2 regions of the Pedobacter steynii genome follow, and region 2 is predicted to be linked to the other one. Evidence: riboswitches for the same ligand, from Rfam matches in the RefSeq annotation. Region 2 holds a riboswitch; the other holds the start of a gene.
What was found. Region 2 has a riboswitch for cobalamin ahead of BFS30_RS26295 (TonB-dependent receptor plug domain-containing protein). Riboswitches for the same ligand answer to the same signal wherever they lie in the genome.

Region 1 (10,100 bases), 1.8 Mb from region 2:
AGGGTATCCAGCTCCGGATACTTTGCTTTTAAGCCCTTCATGTCTTTTAATAAGGTGTCCAGTTTCATCTGGTAATTAACGATAGCGGTCTGATCTCCCATAACCAGGTCATGAAATTGCATGACTTCATCGCGTTCTTTTTTGTAATCTACAGTGCAGGCCGATGCTCCAAGAGCAATCAGCACTATTCCAACTAATTTGTTCATCTTGATTTTTAAAAATATTAGTGTATCATCCTGATCAGATTCAGGCATGGCACAAAGGGACAATCCGGTGCATATCAATACACCTTCTTCCCTGCTGAGCATGGAAACCGTCTGATCAACCCGGTAAAACCTGATGCGCTCTTTTAGACCGGCACTAAAAGCCGGCTGCGCATGCTTGGATTAAACGATGAATTGCGGAGGGTGAAAAATAGCATTCAGGCCAGATTGTGGCATTCCTGTAGAAAGCGGAATATGAAAATGAATTTCTCCGAATGGATATTGTTTGAATTCCAGTATGTTGACTACAATAGCCTCCTGGACTGGTGTTTTCTGGGATTGTCTTTCCTGCTTCTGCTCTTTGTCCTGTGCCTGCTTTAATTTTTTCATTAAATAGCACTTTCCATTACAATGAAGCTGAGGTTTATCTTTATTCACACAAAGCTCGGCAGCGATGTATTTTTCGTTCATTTCAAAACCCGCAAATACAAAAGCATTGGAGAAGTTTACCATCAGTAAACTCAACAAAAGCAATATGGCTGTTGGTTTGATTAACATTGGCGCAAAGATAGGGAACAATTACCGGGATTTAATGGATAAAGCATAAAAAAAGCAGGCCTGAGCCTGCTTTTCACTGATTATTTTAATATTTTAATCGGTTTTTTATGTTCGTCAATGGCGACAAAAGAAAACTCTCCGGTAACGGCCTTTTCTCTGTCTTCGGAATACATTTGTTCGATGTATATATCCACCCTGACTTTCAGACTGGTATTTCCGATATGACTTACCGTACCAATCAGTTCTACAATTGTTCCTGCGGGAATGGGTTTCTTGAAATCGATCCGGTCACTGCTTACGGTAACCATGATCTGTCTGCTGAAACGGGTTGCCGTAATAAAGGCAACTTCATCCATCATGTGCATGGCTGTCCCGCCAAATAAGGTATCGTAATGATTAGTGGTATTTGGGAACACGGCTTTAAAAATGCGTGTTTCCGACGCTTTAATTTTATCTTCTACTGTCATTTACTTTTCGTTAAACACTTCTAACCCGGGGAGTTCTATTTCCCCCTCAGTTTGCCCCATTTTAAATAGGTAGCACCCCATGAGAATCCGGCTCCAAAAGCGGTTAATAAAAGTTTATCACCATATTTGAAATCATCTTTAAAATCCCATAAGCACAATGGAATCGTTGCTGCAGTAGTATTTCCGTAACGGCTGATGTTTACTTTGACCTGTGAATCTGTTAAGTTTAACTGCTCCCCTACGGCCTGAATGATCCGCAGGTTCGCCTGGTGAGGAATCAGATAATTGATTTGTTTAATGTCTAAATCATTTGCCCTGAGGATTTCTCTACAGGTATTCGTCATGCCCTGAATCGCGGCTTTAAACACCACACGACCGTCCTGACGCACATAATGTAAATTCTGATCCAGGGTTTCCTGAGATGCAGGATATTTGGAACCTCCGGCAGTAACGATCAGGTTTTCCTTACCGCTGCCATCTGTTCTGAAAAAACTATCTATTAATCCGACTTCTTCTTCTGTTTGTTCCAGTAAAACCGCTCCGGCACCATCTCCAAAAAGAATACAGGTATTGCGGTCTTTATAGTTTACGATCGAACTGTTTTTATCTGCACCAATAACCACCACACGCTTACAACGTCCGCTTTCAATCATGCTTGCGCCAAGCGTCAAAGCATAAAGGAAACCACTGCAAGCCGCATTGGTATCTATTCCCCAGGCATTCTTTAGTTCTGCTTTTTCACACACCATACTTCCGGTAGAGACCATCACATAGTCTGGAGTAGAGGTGGATACAATCACACAGTCTATTTCATCAGGATGAATGTCCCCATCCTGAAGCAATTTTTTCAAGGCTCTGGTTGCCAGGTCTGAAGTCGCCACATTGGCATCATTAACTATTCTTCTCTCCCTGATCCCTGTTCTGGAAACGATCCACTCATCATTAGTTTCCACCATTTTTTCCAGGTCCTTGTTGCTCAAAACAGTTTCCGGAACATAACCACCAACTCCGGTTATCACCGCATTTTTACGTATTCTCATTCTGTGTGCTGTATCTATTAAAACAGGCAAGCCTACCACTTGCCTGTTTGATTTTTTTTACAAAGTTACAGCTTCTTCAACATATTCCCGCAGTACTTTTGCAGCAGCGACCATTTCTGTCAGTGCTTTTTTTGTTTCCTCCCAATGTCTGGTCTTTAAACCGCAATCCGGATTCACCCAAAGTTGTGCCGAAGGAATTACTGAACGGGCTTTTTCCAGGAGAAAAACCATCTCTTCTTTTGCCGGAACACGTGGCGAATGAATATCGTAAACCCCTGGTCCTATTTCATTTGGATATTTAAAATCAGCAAAAGCATCTAATAACTCCATTTGAGAACGGGAACATTCAATAGTGATCACATCCGCATCCATATCTGCAATATTCTGAATAATGTCATTAAATTCAGAATAGCACATATGGGTATGAATTTGTGTATCATCCTGTACTCCACTGGCCGAAATACGGAAAGCACGTACCGCCCAGTGCAAATAATTCTGCCAATCGGCCTTACGTAAAGGCAAACCTTCCCGAATTGCCGGCTCATCAATCTGAATAATTCTTATCCCTGCTTTTTCCAGGTCTACCACTTCATCTCTGATGGCCAGTGCAATCTGTGTACAGGTTTCAGAACGTGGCTGGTCATTACGCACAAAAGACCATTGCAGGATCGTTACCGGACCGGTCAACATTCCTTTCACCCATTTTTCGCTCAATGACTGCGCAAAAGAAGACCACCTTACCGTCATTGGTGCCGGACGGTGAACATCACCATAAATAATCGGTGGTTTCACGCATCTGCTGCCATAACTTTGTACCCATCCGTTTTTGGTAAAGGTAAATCCTGCCAGCTGCTCACCGAAATACTCCACCATGTCATTACGCTCAAACTCTCCGTGAACCAAAACATCAATACCTGTTTCTTCCTGGAAAAGAATGGTTTCTTTCGTTTCTTTTTCAATCAGCGCATCGTATTCCTGCTGGCTCAATTCGCCTTTTTTGAATTTCGCCCTCCAGCTTCTCACTTCTGCAGTTTGCGGAAATGAACCGATGGTAGTAGTCGGGAATGATGGCAGTTTTAAGGCTTCTTTTTGGGAAACACTCCTTACCGAATAAGGCTGCAGACGTTGCTCATCTTTTTCTTCAATTCCGGCAACCCTTTGTTTTATCAATGGATTATGGATTAAAGCAGACGTTTTTCTGTTATTACTGGCCTGGTCATTGCTTTTCAGTTTTGCTTGTGCTGAAGCATCATTTTCAGCCAATTGTTTCAGGGTTACGACCTCTTCTACTTTTTGCTTCGCAAAAGACAACCATTGTTTGATTTCTGGCGTTAAAGTAGCTTCATTGGTTTCCAGGTCCAGGTCGCATGGCGAATGAATCAAAGAACAGGAAGGGCTAATGATCAAACGACCTGCACCGATCTGCTCTTTTGCCGTTTCTATTAATTGCAGGGAAGAACGGAAATCATTTTTCCAGATGTTTCTACCATCTACCACTCCTATCGAAAGTATCAGGTTGGCAGGTATAGCAGATAAAACAGGCTGTAATTGCTCCGGATTTCTAACCAGGTCAATATGTAAAGCATGTACAGGAAGAGAAACGGTCAGTTCAGTATTGTCTTTTAAGGCTTCAAAATAAGTGGTCAGTAAGGTCTTAAGTTTAGGAAACTGTTTTTTGATCTCTGCATATACGTATTTAAATGCGGCTTTATCTTTGTCTGTCAGGTCTAAAGAAAGAAAAGGTTCATCAAACTGTACCCATTCCACATGTTGCTCTTCCAGTTTTTTAAGGATGTCAATATATACCGGCAACAGATTTTTAATCAGGTCGATCCGCTCAAAACCCGCTTCTTTTTCTTTACCCAATAATAAATAAGATACCGGACCGATCAGGACAGGTTTAGTTTTAATATCCAGTCTTTTGCTCTCATTATATTCGTCCAGTAATTTGGTGGAGAACAGTTTAAATTGCTGGTCTTTGGTAAATTCCGGCACAATATAATGGTAATTGGTATCAAACCATTTGGTCATTTCCATGGCAGTAATGTCCAGACCTTCTTTCTGATAACCCCTGGCCATGGCAAAATAAAGATCCAGCTCGGTATTGGCCTTGTTCAGAATCACCTCATGGTAACGCTTGGGAATAGCTCCTACGGTTAGAGACAGGTCTAATACCTGATCATAAAATGAAAAGTCGTTGGAAGGAATCAGGTCGACTCCTTTCTCTTTTTGCAGTTCCCAGTTTTGCTGGCGAATGTTTTTCCCTACCTGTACCAGGTTTTGAAGGGTACTCTTACCTGCCCAAAATTGCTCGCAGGCCTTTTTGAGCTCTCTGTTACTACCTATACGCGGGTAGCCTAGATTGTTTGTTAGCATTGTCTTGCTTTTTAATTGATGAAAAGATCAGTTAAAAGCTCTTTGCTGGACTTCGCAATGCTGGCGGTAAGAAAAAAAGGAAAAATAAATGTATAGGCGCACGCATTCTACAGAATGTATGTATTGGATATACACCTACCTGACCCATGCTTCAGTTCGCGAAAGCATTGTCAATTCGGTAAAGGCAGGTCTCCTGACTTGTAACATTTTTACCATCCTTCCCATTCCTGTGTTGGAACAGTGGATATGCCTGGGTAAAAACTTGTTGTGTTACTTACAGTTGCGCGACAGCTCGTGATTTGCACACGATTCCCTATTAATCTACAGCTAAGTAAAACCTCTTCCGGTTGATGAAGAAATAAAGTAAAGAACTTATCAGGGCAAATGTAACGAAAAATCTCTCTCCTAGGATACTTTAAGGGGCAATAGGTAAAGAAAAGCAGAATTTACTGCCTTCACCCAGTGCGCTTTCCACCCAGATCTTTCCACTCTCAGCTTCGATAAAGTCTTTGGAAATGGCCAGCCCTAATCCGGATCCCGACTTGTTATTGCCATCTGTAGGAACCTGAAAATACTTATCAAACAGTCTCTTTTGATAGATCTCCTCTATTCCTTTTCCGAAGTCCCGTACAGAAAATTCAATCTCCTCTCCCTTTTCTATAATCTGGATCTGCACTTTTGATTTCTCAGAACTGTAACGAAGTGCATTAGACAGGAAGTTGACCAGTACCCATGCTGTTTTTTCTACGTCTACGTTTATCTTAGGCAGGTTATTCCTACTGATCAGCTCCAGTTCAATGTTTTTTTGCTCGGCCTGAAACCTGACCGAATCCATTGCATAGATCGCAATCTTGCGGGGATCAGATTTTACGAAATTCAACTGAAGGTTTCCTGTTTCAACCTGAGCAAGGTCCAGCAATTCACTGGTAATCTTTAACAATCTGCCGCAGTCTTCCCGGATGTGTTGTACCAATTCTTTTTGTTCCACATTCATCGCTCCCACCCGCTCATCATCCATCAGCTTTAAGCTCATTTTAATGGAAGAGATCGGTGTTTTTAATTCATGGGACACGGTAGCAATAAAATTGGTTTTCGCTTCGTCCAGCTCTTTGAACTGGGTGATATTTTTCAGGATATATACTTCTCCGGCAGCTTTTGCAGTTTGATTCATGGCCACATCACTCTGTCCCTCATAGTTCGGAACCGTAATTTCTCTTCTTTCCAGCTGGAAATAGGACTCTTTATTATCCGCATATATTTTCATGGCTTTATCGCTTTGCTGATCCTGAAGAATCCGGTTTAACAGGTCGTTCTTTTTCATCAGAGCTTCTGCATTCTGACCAACAACAGCCTCTCCGCTCAGGTTCAGCAACTCACCTGCCACCTTATTAAAAAAGAGGATTTCTTTCTTTTCATTCAATCCGATAATCGCATCCTGCATTTGTTCAATAATCGCTTCTATCCTTAATTTTTCAGACTGAATTTTAGAAAGATTGCTATTTTCCCATTTGTTGAGCTCCTGGGCCATGGTATTAAAGGAAATTGCAAGTTCAGAAAACTCGTCGGAGCCTTTAAATTCCAATCGTTGTTTATAGTTTTTGCGACTGATTTCACGGATCGCTTCAGAGAATTCCCTCAATGGATTGGCCACGAAACCAGGAAAATTTACAATAAAAGAAAATAGGATCAGAAAACAAATTGAAGCAGCAAAGATCACGTACATTGCGGCCTTTTCTATGGCTTTCTGTGCAGCATCGTTTTTACCCACAATCGCATCCATATTCAATTTGTCAATGAGCCGGAGTGCGGACCTCAATGTAGTCACTGCCCCCTGTTTTTCAACCAGGCTTACAGCAGGGCTTTTTATACTTTCATAAGCTTTACGCAAGGCTGCAACAGCTTCGCCCTCTCCTTTTTCCGTTACATTTTTTCCTTCCAGCTCCAGGTAATTTTCAAAGCTTTTCTTTGCGCTTTCCGAAAGTGGCAAAGGATGCTCATCCAATACTGCACGCATATTGCTGGTATAGTTCAGGGTTTCATAATTATCCTTCAGGATCACCTTAGAACTCAGCGAGATTTTATTCATGTAAAACAAAGAAATTGCTCCAAAGAAGATAACCACCACGAACAGGAATCCGAATCCGAGGCGGAGTTTGGTTTTGATTTTCATGACTTTATTTTTTTAATAGTTATTGTTATATTTTTATAGGGTCAGGCCCGTGTTTATATTTAAGACAAAATCAGCTGATGTTCAGGATAAAATGACCAGGTCCGTTTCTGTAGTAGAAATGTGTTTCAGCAGCTGGTTAAAAATAGCCGTTCGCATAATCACCTGAAAAAGGTTTAAATGTGGTTTTCCAATACATATCGTTGTAATTTCCTTTTCATCTGCTATCCTGGTAATCGTTCCGGTAATGTCGTCACTCTTCAGCTTAATCACTTCTGCACCCAGCTCGGTTGCCAGTTTAAAATTATTGATCAGATGCCGCTGCAAATCTAATTTAATTCTATCACCACTTTCCTTACTATTCTGCACATATAAAACAATCCAGGGAGAACGGTAATAAGAAGCCAGTCGTGCGGTTTTACGTATGACAATCTTTGCTGTTTTATTGTTCGTGGAAATACAGGCCATAAATCGCTCCTGACGCAATTTAATCTGCTTCGGAATTTCGATACTGATCTTTCTTTCCACATGATGCGCTACTTCCTTGAGGGCCATTTCCCGCAATTGCAGGATCTTTTCTGATTGAAAAAAGTTATCCAGGGCCCTGGAAATTTTACTCTCATCATAGATCTTTCCGGCTTTTAAGCGGTCGATCAGTTCATCGGCGGTTAAATCGATATTCACGATTTCATCAGCCAGTTCCAATATCTTATCCGGGATCCTTTCAGTAATGGGAATTCCGGTGATCTTTTCGATCTCTTCATTCATGCTTTCCAGGTGCTGAATATTGACGGCCGAGATCACACTGATCCCTGCCTCCAGAATATCCACTACGTCCTGCCAGCGTTTCTTATTTTTACTTCCCTCAATATTGGTATGCGCCAGCTCATCCACAATCACCACTTCCGGATGGATATTGATGATGCCCTGTACATCCATTTCTTCCAGTTCTTTTCCCTTGTAAAAGATCTTTCTTCTGGGAATTACCGGGACACCTGCCAACAAAGCATGGGTTTCTACCCGGTTATGTGTTTCGATATAGCCGATCTGCAGGTCTATTCCATTTTTTAAAAGCGCATGAGATTCCTGCAGCATCCGATAGGTTTTCCCTACCCCTGCACTCATGCCGATATATACCTTAAATTTCCCTCTTCTTGACCGTTTTACCAGGTCCAGGAAATCTTTTACAGAACCTGACTTATTCTCTTCCATTTCTGTTTACCATTTAAGAATCACATAGTCCTTACTCACCAAATACCACAATGCCATCAACAGCACAAAACCAACGCTTAATAAGGGGATAAGTTTAATTGTACGTGTATTATAGTTTCTCTTTTTCATGAGGATGATCATTACATTTTTTTATAGATACCTGCCATTCCGGGCTGCTCCTGACTGCGTTGTGATGCGATGATCCTGATCGCTTTCAGGCTCAGCACACCGGTCCGGAATGACAGGTAAATCTTTATTTATTTTTAGAACGATACTGCAATACTTGCCGTCATTGCCGCATTATAATTCACCAGACTTGGCTCACGGACAAAAATCTTATCCTTGCTATCGTAAACTTTACCTTCCAGTCTGACTACCGCATTCGGGAATGGTGCATAATCTACATTCAGCGAATATCCTGTTGTTTTAAATCCGTTAGCCGTTCCTGTCGCAATAAAAACACCGTTCTTATCCTGATAATGTTCTACCCTACCTGCCAGAGCCCAATTGCTATTGAAACGGTACTGGGCAATTGCCACCGGTGAAAACACTTCATTTTTTGAAGAACTTCCTTTTTCTTTCTGTTGCGTGCCGTAGTCAATTCCAAGGGTTACACCAAAATGATCGGTAACCTGGAAAATCCCGTATACGTTATGATAAAAACGACGGACACGAACAGAATCAGCTCCTTCAGTTCCTAAGAAATTACTATAGTTTACAGTAATCTTATCAGTAGGTTTCCAGGTTAGCTGTACTCCTCCTGCAGGCTGACTGTTGGCATTCTGACGATTGATGCGCTGCCATCCGTTCAGGTAAAGTGCTGTTGCCGTAAATTTACCATCATTGGTTCCGTAAGTGATTTTAGCTCCTGATTCGTAATATGGCGTATTTTCAGAAGAGATGTTACGGGTCAGAACCCAGCAATCTTTTGATACTGCGCTTTCAAAACCGATATGAGAAGAGAAAATCCCCGCATCAACCCAAAGGTTGGCTGTTTTAGAAAGTTTAATCCCGGCATTGGCTTCCAGTACATTTTTTAGAACTCCTGGTTCAGCCGCTAAATTGGCATTGGAATAAGTTCCGGCCATCAGTGCCACATTTGCCCTGATGTTTCCATTATCGTAGCTGCCTTTTATAAAACCAAGGTTTAAGTTCACTTCATTATGGCGGTTATGGGAATAGATAAATCCCGGTCTGTTGTTATCTGATGGTTTATTGAAATCGTATCCGTAATAAGTTTCCAGGTAACCTGTAACTTTAATCTTAGGTTCTTCCTGTCCGTAAGTGCATAGTGCAGTACCTAATACTGCTGATAATGTAAGTAGTTTCTTCATTTTAATTGCTGTTCTTTTTATCATTTTCCGAAGCGATCATCAGTTTTTCCTTTTTAACTGGCCTGATGATCGTTTTCTTTTCCCGTTTGGCTGCCTTTCCCATATCCGGCAAACGCTAAGGAATCGGCAGCACCATTCGGGCGGGGGGAATTATTTCTTTAATTCGTCAAGGGCAACATTGAGTTTCAGGACGTTTACTTTCGAAGGGCCAAATAAGCCAAACAAAGGACCTTCGGTATTTTTCACTACTACTTCAGCTACCAGTCTCTCGTCAAGTTTGCGGTATGCCGCTACCCTTTTGATCTGCATGATCGCTGCTGTTTCTGAAATGTCCGGATCCAGTCCGCTACCGGAAGCAGTCACCATATCCGCCGGGATATCGGATTTTTTAAGGTAAGGATGGTATTTCAAAAGGGTATCAATCCTTCCCGCTACATCTTTCAGGTAGTCAGGATTTGATGGTCCTTTATTAGAACCGCCTGAACCTGCAGCATTATAAGTTACCGCAGAAGGTCTGCCCCAGAAATATTCCGGTTTGGTAAAGGACTGACCAATCAAAGCATAACCTACTACTTTACCATTTTTTGTTACTTTTTCACCACTTCCTTCACCAGGACTAAATTTTCCAACATAGGCAATGGTTAATGGATAGATGACACATAACAGTACCATAAGTACTCCTGTTAATCTCAAAGATTGTATGATGTATTTTTTCATGATTATTTCTTTTATATTTCTTTCTA
Region 2 (10,100 bases):
TTCTTGCCAAAAGACTAATAAAGTTATTGAAAATCAACCCTTAAAGGATAGGTTATCTGGAGAATTGAATGCAATTTTTAGTAAAATAACCAACGAAAATACTGACATTTCCGATCCTAAGAAAACATTGGAGATTTTATCAGACGCAGAAAAAAGATATGCTGCTGATACGCTCGCTATTGCTTATATCAATCTGTTTAAGTGTGATTGTTACTCAGAATTGGGTCAGTTCGATCAGGCTTTGATCTGTAATAATATCGCTTACAATTATTTTAAAAACTATCCCCATACTGCAAGAAAGGAGTATATTGATGTTTTAAGGGGGGCTTCACTTTTATACGCCAGCCTTGGCGACAGCGAGAGAGCCATCAATTATATTAAAAAGGCAGAATATGAAGCTTTAATTAAGCAGCCAGGACAGAGTACACGAGTTTATAATGTAACGTTAGCGAATATCTACGGTTACTATGCTTATATTCTGGAACTGGATAAAGATCTTAAGAAAAGTCGGGGACTTCTGTTGAAATCAATAAAACTGAACCTATCCGGCGGACAGACAAAAGGGACTACTCTTAAGGCCGTGTATTACAATCTTGCGAATTTATATGAACAATCAAACCAGATTGATAGTGCTCTTTTTTATTTAAAAAGATCTAAAACATACCTGTCAGCAAATAAAAAAATAAATGAGGTCATGCAAATGGAATATAACCGTTTGCAAAGCCGTATTTACGTAAGGCAGAATAAAATCGATAGTGCGATCTACACTGCCGAGGAAAGTTTTGCCGGTTTGGATAGTACCAGAATGATCATTAATAATGACGTTGCAACCGAACTTGCTTTAAACTACCTTAAATTGGGTTCCTTGAAAAAAGCAAATCAATATTATCAGCATGCCAAGAGTTACTTTTTTAAAGCAACTGTGTCAGATTATACCAGCAAAGAAAAGATCATTACCGGTTTAATAGCCTTTGCTTTACAAACAAAAAAGAATGCAGATCTGGATATCCTGATTAAGGCCTATCAGAAGTTTGCGAGGAATAATTACGATAGTGAGAAAGCAAAGGCACTTAAAAATGCTGAAGTTATTTATCAGGTAAAGGCACAAAATGATAAAATAGAAAAACTGGCTTCAGAAAACAGCTTAAAGTCGACCGTCATTAAGCAAAGAACAGTTCTCCTTTCCGCAATATTCATTCTATTAGCGACCAGTATCTTTTTTTATTATCGCCAGCTCAGGCTTAAAGAGAAACACAGGGCGATTGATCTGGAACAACGTCTCCGACTCGCCCAGATGAATCCTCATTTTATAGCAAATGCATTAAGCGCTATTCAAAAGGAGATCTATGAGCATAAGAATGACCTGGCTATCTCTTACCTGAATAAGTACGCGGTGTTAAACCGTCTGATACTTGAAAATTCAAGAAATAAATACATTTATCTGGACGACGAATTGAATATTCTCAGGAATTATATCGAGCTGCAACAGATCCGGTTTACAAACAAATTTGAGTACATCTTTGATGTTGCCGACGACCTGGTGATGGAGGAGATTAAGATACCGAATATGCTTTTGCAGCCGATCATTGAAAATGCTATTGAACATGCTTTTAAGAACATGATTGACAGAGGTCTGTTGGAGCTGAAAATATTTTTGCAGGGTGTGCATCTGGTGTGTGAGGTTAAGGACAATGGTCATGGCCTGAGTCATCAGATTCACAAGCAGGGTAAAAAATCATTTTCGATCCAAATCATTAAAGAACGTCTGGCCCTTTTGAATAAGGAAACCGGCAACAGGTCTTCCTTTGAGATGAATCCACGTGACGATGGGCAGAAGGGGCTGGTCGTAAAGTTGACAATTCCAATTATAACTGATTATGATTAAGGTTATTTTAATAGATGATGAACCCCACATTTGCAGTGTTTGCCGCATTTTGCTGGAAAAACTGGAGCATGTCCACGTTGTTGCGGAATGTAATAACATAAAGGACGCCTATGAGGAAATTATCAGACATAATCCGGATTTAATTTTACTGGATATCCAACTGTCTGGCGAAACAGGGCTTGATTTACTGGAGAAATTCGACGATCCTGATTTTGTGGCGGTCATTATTACCAGTTTTGACGAATATGCCATCAGGGCTTTAAAGGCCGGTGCAATTGATTATTTATTAAAACCAATTATTGCAGATGAGTTTTATCTGGCAATTGAAAAGGCAACGAAAAGGAATGCTTTAAATAACCTGCAGATAAAAGGAGCAGTGAATAATTTTACTGGTGATTTCAGTAAAATAACCCTGAGTGGCCAGAATTATACCATTTTGGTGGATTATAAAGATTTGATTTACTGTAAGTCTGATGGCGGCTACACTACTTTTTATTTATCAAATGGAAAAGAAGTGGTTACCTCAAAAGTTTTAAAACATTATGAAGCCATTTTGCCGGATAAGATTTTCTTAAGGTGTCATCAGTCTTATCTGATTAATCTTCACCATATTGTCAGCCTTAAAAAAAGCAATGCCATCATTTTAAGTAATGGAATGACGGTTCCTATCTCTATTCGAAAAGGAAAGGATTTGCGGGACCGGCTCAGGGAGCTGGGATGAAAATCGCATCCGAATGCTGTAATGTGCACTCGTATCATTATATTTAAACAAGTACGTGTAAACTATCAATGAATGAAAAAGGAGATCGAAAAATACCTGGCCGTTCCGGGAAAGAAAGTTTTATTGAAAGATCATCAGACCAGTTACAATGGTGATCAGGAAAAGGAAGATGGTAAAGAGGAGATGGATGAGGTTAAGGAAAGATTGAGCAAGCTACAGGAAACATTATATGCAGCGAATTCTCATTCTATTCTTATTCTTTTTCAGGCTATGGATGCAGCGGGAAAGGACAGTGCGATTTCTCATGTCATGTCGGGCTTAAACCCGCAGGGCTGTCAGGTATACAGCTTTAAGGCGCCGACATCTGAAGAATATGAACATGATTTTTTATGGCGTCATTACAAGGCGCTTCCCGAAAGAGGCCGGATTGGTATCCATAACCGCTCACACTATGAAAATGTACTCGTTTGTAAAGTTCATCCGGAATATGTCCTGAATGAAAATATTCCGGGTTATCAGGACCTGAAACTTATCGATGATAAATTCTGGAAAAAGAGATACGAAAGCATCCGTAGTTTTGAGCAGCACATCTCTGAAAATGGAATAACCATCATTAAGATCTTTCTTAATGTTTCTAAAGAAGAGCAAAAATCACGTTTTCTGGATCGTATAAATGATCCTGCAAAAAACTGGAAGTTTTCTTCTTCGGATATTACCGAACGTGGAAGATGGGATGAATATATGAAAGCTTATGAGACGGCTATAGAAGAGACTTCTACAGAACAGGCGCCCTGGTATATCATTCCTGCAGATAAAAAATGGCACGCCAGGCTGGCAATCAGTCAGATTCTTGAAGAACATTTTAACCGGCTGGATCTTAAGTTTCCTGTTCTTGCAGAAGAGGAAGCAAAAAAACTAGACGAAATAAAGGAGCTGCTCCTTAAAGAATGAAAAAGAAGCATTCTATTCGACGGCTGAAACCTTTTGCCCTGAAGGGGGCAAGAATTTCTATGCCGTCTCACAGAAAACTTCTTTTTGCTGAATAGCAAAGTGGAATAGCGGGATTGAATTGCGGGATGGGATGGAATGGTTGAATACACATGTTTAAGCCAATAGCTGGAAATGATGGCGTGAGCGCTGTAACCGGTAGGTTTTTAAAAAAAAGATGCGTATTATGAAAAGGCATAGAAATATTTGCCCCCTTCAGGGTGAAGATTTCAGCCTTTGAATAAAATGCTTCTTTTTCCTTTAATGGACGAATTAGTAAGCGAGTCTGAACTTGCTTAGGTCAGGCATTTTATCTCGTTTTCTTTCCAATTCATATTGATAGATGATGCGTCCTATATTTCCCATGAAAGGATAGCAAACGGTCTCATATTCATATTTATTGTCATTATAAATACCATCATCATTGGATTGTACAACTGCGGTAAGAAAGAATTCTACTTTGTTTTTGAAATCTACGATATAGGCGTTATCAATGATGAAGCCATAAGAATCGCCGTATTTATTAAATATCCGGATATTGGGTTCAATGACGGCATCCTTTTCTCGTCCATAATATAGCATTTTAGCGTAAGCTGGCCAGAACTCTGTGGCATTATAAGAAGGGTAAATACTTTCGGTGGGTAGTTTACTCATATGGGTATAGATCAACTTATAATCTTCGGGGCTCAGGTTAAACCTTTCCTGTTCAGGAAAGGCTTCGGGGCTGATGAGTTTCCTCATCATGGCCTGTTGATCGGAGATGCTAAACGCATTTTTGTTCTCCAGGCTAAAAGGTTTGTTAACGAGCCGCTCGGCGCTGTCCAGATAACCTTTACCCATGATGGTATTTGTCAGCTGAAGAGGGTATTCTTTGGGATCGTATTGTTCCGGTTGGGAATAGATGAGTTTGTCCTGATGATAAAACTGGATTGGATTGGTATGTTTAGCTGGTTCGCCGGAATCACCGATAGCTAGTCTGTTGAGGATTCTGCTGTCGTTAAAGCCATGTTTTTTTAACCTGGCGTTGATTTCGGCCCTTCCAATAAATTCGAAGAGGCGGTTAAAAGCATCATTGTCGCTGGTCAGCAGGATCTTTTTGATGTAATGCGCTACGGAAGGCAATCCATCTGCAGAGCTGCTGTCTTTCAATACCTTAGTCTGGCCGGCATAAGCTGAATCGGTGATCATTGTACTTTTTGAACTGAGATCTTTTACACTTAACTTCAGCTCATTGATTTTCTCCAGAGCAAAGATCACAGCCGCCAGTTTTACCGTACTGGCAGGGTAGAAGTACCGGTGGTTGTCCAGGTTATAGCTATAGGTTTTAAAACTGGGTATGTTTTTATTATTCCTGTTTACCTGGGTATATAATAATTGTACCTGGTTTTTTTGTGGGTGGTTCAGGATATTGGAAAAGAGCTCCGGATTTTTTTGCATTAATTGTTCAATAAGTATAGTATCAGTCTGTTGTGCCATAGTGTTCAAGCTGAGTATAAGGATGAGCAGGGTTGGAATATTCGTCTTCATCGTTGTCTTATTGTTAATAAAAATATTATTCCTAAGATAGTAAGGAAAAGCTAAATAGTATATCAATTGATAAAGTTTGTTGTTAGCTGGATATTTGAGTACCTTTGCCTCGCTTTTGGTTCCCGGTGGTTTCATCGGGATTAAAAGGGAATACGGTGTGATTCCGTAACTGTCCCGCAGCTGTAAGCTCCATAACGGTATTCAAATCGAAGCCACTTGTCCGATCCGGAAATGTTCCGGTATAGATTGGGAAGGCAGGATATCCGGGAGTAAGTCAGAAGACCTGCCAGTAGGTGTAATATTTCATAGCTTTCGGGGATTGAAGCTTGGAGTGAGTGCTTGTTTTTTGTATTTCATTTCCTTGATCGAACTGTTTGCTGTGGGTAAATAACTCACAACAAAAATGAGAAGAAACAATTTTACCATTAAAGGTATAAATCCTTGTTTTTTTACTTTTCTTGCCATCAGCTGGCTTGGGTTGGCTATGCCTTTAAATTTGTTTGCCCAAACGGATTCTTTAAAGCGATCCAGAAAAGATTCGCTGGAAAAGATCAACCAGCTGAAAGAAGTACAAATCAAGACCATCAAGATTACCCGGCGTCAGACTTCTTCTACTCCTTTACAGATTCTTTCTGGTGCTGATCTGGAAAAACTGAACAGTCTTTCTGTTGCTGACGCAGTTCGCTTCTTTTCAGGAGTACAACTGAAAGACTACGGAGGTATTGGTGGACTGAAGACCATCAATGTACGTAGTATGGGGACCAATCATACCGCGGTTTTTTATGATGGAGTACAATTAGGAAATGCACAGAACGGACAAGTAGACCTGGGGAAGTTTTCCCTGGATAATATTGAAGAGATCGAATTGTATAACGGGCAGAAAAGCAATGTTTTGCAATCTGCCAAAAGTTTTGCTTCTGCAAGTTCCTTATATCTGAAAGCGAGACAGCCGAGTTTTGAAGAGGGGAGAAATAACCGGTTTAAGGGTGTAATCAGAACAGGTTCTTTTGGTCTGGTTAATCCTTCATTACTATGGCAGCATAAAATTTCGGAACATACTTATAGTACGTTGAGCGCTGAGTTTAAAAAGGCTAATGGACGTTATAAATTTCGTTCGACAAATGGGGTATGGGATACCACAGGAGTAAGAACAGATGGGGATGTGGAGGCAATGAGGCTGGAACTGGGACTGAACGGAATCCTTCGGGATAGCAGCAAATGGAGTGTTAAGTTGTATGGTTACAATGATAATCAGGGTTTGCCCGGAGCTATTGTTGCCAATGTATGGCATTTTTCCCAACGGATGTGGAATCGTAATTTCTTTGCTCAATCAGCCTATGAAAAGACTATAGGAAAGTATAGTCTGATGGCTTCCGCTAAATATTCCAATGATTATCTGCGCTATCTGAACCCGGATATTGTGACGACAACAGGGCTTTTGAACAACAAATATCATCAGCAGGAATTGTATCTGTCATTGGCAAATAAAGTAAAAATCAATCATTTTTGGGATGTGGTATGGTCGACAGACTATCAGATTAATGATATGAATGCAAATCTCTATCGCTTTGCTTACCCCATCAGGAATACCTTTTTAAATGCATTGGCTACGCAAGTCCACTTCGACAGACTGGATATCCAGGCGAATTTGCTAAGTACTTTGACCTACGATAAGGTGAAAAGTGGGCCTGCTGCGGGGAATAAGAATGAACTTACGCCAACCATTATGATATCCTGGCAGCCATTTGATCAGAAAGAGTTTAGGATTCGTTCTTTTTACAAGAGCATATTCCGGATGCCGACATTTAATGATTTGTATTATGCCTTTTATCAGTTTACTATACTTAAACCTGAATATACCAAACAATACGATCTGGGCTTTACTTATATAAAAGGATATGAAAACAGGGCATTAACGCAATTTTCTATACAAACAGATGCTTATTTTAATAAGGTGAAAGATAAAATCGTTGCGGTTCCCGGAACATCACAAGCCATGTGGAGTATGAGAAACCTGGGGCAGGTGGAGATTAAAGGTTTGGATGTCAATGTACAATCGGCATGGCAGCTGAATAAGGAATTAAGCCTAAATGCAGGTATCAACTATACTTATCAGCAGGCCCTGAATACGGAAAGGACTTCTACAACATATAAACATCAGATTCCATATATCCCATTACATAACATTACTTTTCTGGCAAGTGTATCCTATAAAAATCTGGCCATGAACTACAGCTATTTGTATACAGGAGAACGTTATGACCAGTCGGCCAACATTGCTCAGAATTATGTTCAGCCTTTTTATACCCATGATATGGCCATTCACTATCATGCGGTTATTCATAAAAGAAAAGTAAGGGTTACTGCAGAAATGAATAATATGTTTAATCAGGCCTACGAGGTCATTACCAATTACCCTATGCCTGGCCGTTCCTACCGGTTTAGCCTGACTTATGATTATTAGCAATAGCTTATAGATAAATGAAACCAATGAAAAGAATCAAACTTAAACACCAGAACATCCTGAGCATCCTGTTGATGGCAATGACGCTGACCAGCGCTTGCCGTAAAGACCCACAGGTGATCAAAGAAGAACAAGAAGAGGTGATTGCTCCTGAGCCAGCCCGTCCGGCCAAAGGTTTTTACCTGGTAAATGAGGGGAATATGGGGATGAATAAAGCCTCACTTGATTACATGGATTTCAGAACAGGAATATATAGAAGAAATATTTATAATGAAGCCAATCCTACACAGGTAAAAGGACTTGGTGATGTAGCGAATGATGTTGGGATTTATGGATCAAAACTATATATCGTAGTAAATGTTTCCAATAAAGTGGAAGTGTTAGACGTAAAAACCGGTAAAAGGCTGCAGCAGATTAATATTGTCAACTGTCGTTATATCACCTTCAAAAATGGTAAAGCTTATGTCAGCGCCTATTTAGGAGAGGTTGGAAATGCCGCTGAGCCGAATGGTATTGTTGCGCAGATTGATACCGCTTCCTTAACGGAAGAAAAAAGAGTGAAAGTAGGCCGTCAACCAGAAGAGATGGCCATTATTGGAAGTAAACTATATGTCGCCAATTCTGGAGGTTACAGTCCGGAAAACTATGAGAGGACCGTTTCTGTGATCGACTTAAATTCCTTCACAGAGACCAAAAGAATTGACGTTGCCATTAATCTTCATCGGCTAAAAGCAGATAAATATGGTGATTTATATGTGACTTCAAGAGGTGATTATCTGGAAACAAAGTCCAAAATGTTTGTGATCGATACCAAAACAGACAAGGTAAAGAAGCAGTTTGATCTGGCAGTGAGTAACCTGACGATTAATAATGATATTGCTTATTTCTATGGCTCGGAATGGAACCATAATACAGGAGAAACCACCGTTACTTATGGCATGCTTGATGTGAATGAAGAGCAGGTTCTGGATAAAAAATTTATTACTGACGGAACGGATAAAAGCATTGTCATTCCTTATGGTATTGCTGTTGATCCTTTTACCAAAGAGGTATTTGTGACTGATGCCGGTGATTACGTTTCGCCAGGAGTGGTGTATTGTTTTAGTCCGCAGGGATTAAAGAAATGGTCAGTGACAGCGGGAGATATTCCGGCACATTTTGCATTTGTTTATAAATAATAACTTCTATTAACTGAATTAAAATGAATACCAGACACTATCTGACATCAGCACTTATTGCAACAGCTCTTTTATCAGGATGTAAGAAAGACGGGGAAACAGCTGCGGTTATTCCCGAGGTTCCTGAAAATACTGCCTTTGTTACCCGCTTATTCGAATATGTTCCTGCTCCCGGTCAGTTTATCAATCTCGGATCCGGCCGTATGGAATCAGCGCAAAGTATTCTGAAAAAGGAAGGAATCGTAAGTCTCGGTGCCTGGGGAGGATACATCGTTCTTGGATTTGACCATACTGTAATCAATCGGAAAGATCTTCCTGATATTTTGGTGAAGGGGAATGCTCAGTCAAATTTTGCGGAACCCGGAGTCGTGTGGGTGATGAAGGATGAAAATAAAAATGGCCAGCCTGATGATATCTGGTATGAGATTGCAGGGAGTGAATTTGGTAAAGCTGGATATATCCGCAATTACGAGGTTACTTATACCAAACCTACGCCGGTTAACGGAGATGTTTCCTGGAAGGATAATAAGGGGAATACGGGTTTGATTGAGGCAAATACATTCCACAGTCAGTCCTATTTCCCTGACTGGATCAGCGGTGCCGAATATACCTTGAAAGGTACTTTGCTTCCTTCATCAAATATAAATATGATGAACCCGGCATTTGTGACTAGTCTACCCTTTGCTTTCGGATATGCCGATAACATCGCAGGCGGAGATCAGATAGATATTGCGAAAGCAATTGATAAGGATGGAAAAAACATCAGCTTAACGGGGATTGATTTTATTAAGATACAAACCGGTATTCAGGCAAACATGAAATCAGTAGGGGAGCTTTCCACAGAGCTGACCAGTGTTACGGACCTCAGTCTTATTAAATAAACTAAACATTATAAAAACATACAAATATGGAATTAAAAAGTACTTTAAAATCAATTGCAGTAGCTGCCGTGTTTATGGCTGCCGTTTCTTCTTGTAAGAAAGATAAAATGCCGGTTATTGAGCCAGGCCCGGTTTCTACAATAGGTGTATATGTGTTGAATGAGGGCGCATACAATACCGTTACCAACAGCACCAGTAGCAGCATTAGTTATTATGATATTGCCACAAAAACAACAGAAAAAGATTATTTCAAAAAACAAAATGGCAAAGACCTGGGGTCAAACGCCAACGACTTGCAGCAATATGGCAGCAAAATTTATTGTCTCATTACCGGAACAACTGTTGCCGCAAAGGATTCTTATATTGAAGTGTTGAACATCAGTACTGGTAAATCTATAAAACGCATTGCTTTTTCAGACGCCAATGGTGGATTTATGCCTCGTTTTATAGTCTTTAA

Region 1: linked by a shared signal. The riboswitch ahead of metE (5-methyltetrahydropteroyltriglutamate--homocysteine S-methyltransferase) and the one ahead of BFS30_RS26295 (TonB-dependent receptor plug domain-containing protein) in region 2 are both predicted to bind cobalamin.

What each region holds. Positions count from the first base shown of each region.
Region 1 is NZ_CP017141.1:4,545,835-4,555,934, reverse strand. It holds gene BFS30_RS18845 (hypothetical protein) at 1-206, opposite strand, end outside; gene BFS30_RS18840 (hypothetical protein) at 387-761, opposite strand; gene BFS30_RS18835 (acyl-CoA thioesterase) at 842-1,228, opposite strand; gene BFS30_RS18830 (beta-ketoacyl-ACP synthase III) at 1,264-2,268, opposite strand; gene metE (5-methyltetrahydropteroyltriglutamate--homocysteine S-methyltransferase) at 2,326-4,644, opposite strand; cobalamin riboswitch at 4,810-5,001, opposite strand; gene BFS30_RS18820 (HAMP domain-containing sensor histidine kinase) at 5,060-6,814, opposite strand; gene BFS30_RS18815 (sensor protein KdpD) at 6,896-8,023, opposite strand; gene BFS30_RS28130 (hypothetical protein) at 8,030-8,152, opposite strand; gene BFS30_RS18810 (porin) at 8,287-9,357, opposite strand; gene BFS30_RS18805 (K(+)-transporting ATPase subunit C) at 9,508-10,074, opposite strand.
Region 2 is NZ_CP017141.1:6,336,262-6,346,361, reverse strand. It holds gene BFS30_RS26315 (tetratricopeptide repeat-containing sensor histidine kinase) at 1-1,885, shown strand, start outside; gene BFS30_RS26310 (LytR/AlgR family response regulator transcription factor) at 1,878-2,606, shown strand; gene BFS30_RS26305 (polyphosphate kinase 2 family protein) at 2,679-3,557, shown strand; gene BFS30_RS26300 (serine hydrolase) at 3,867-5,120, opposite strand; cobalamin riboswitch at 5,220-5,426, shown strand; gene BFS30_RS26295 (TonB-dependent receptor plug domain-containing protein) at 5,524-7,584, shown strand; gene BFS30_RS26290 (YncE family protein) at 7,611-8,762, shown strand; gene BFS30_RS26285 (cell surface protein) at 8,786-9,643, shown strand; gene BFS30_RS26280 (YncE family protein) at 9,670-10,100, shown strand, end outside.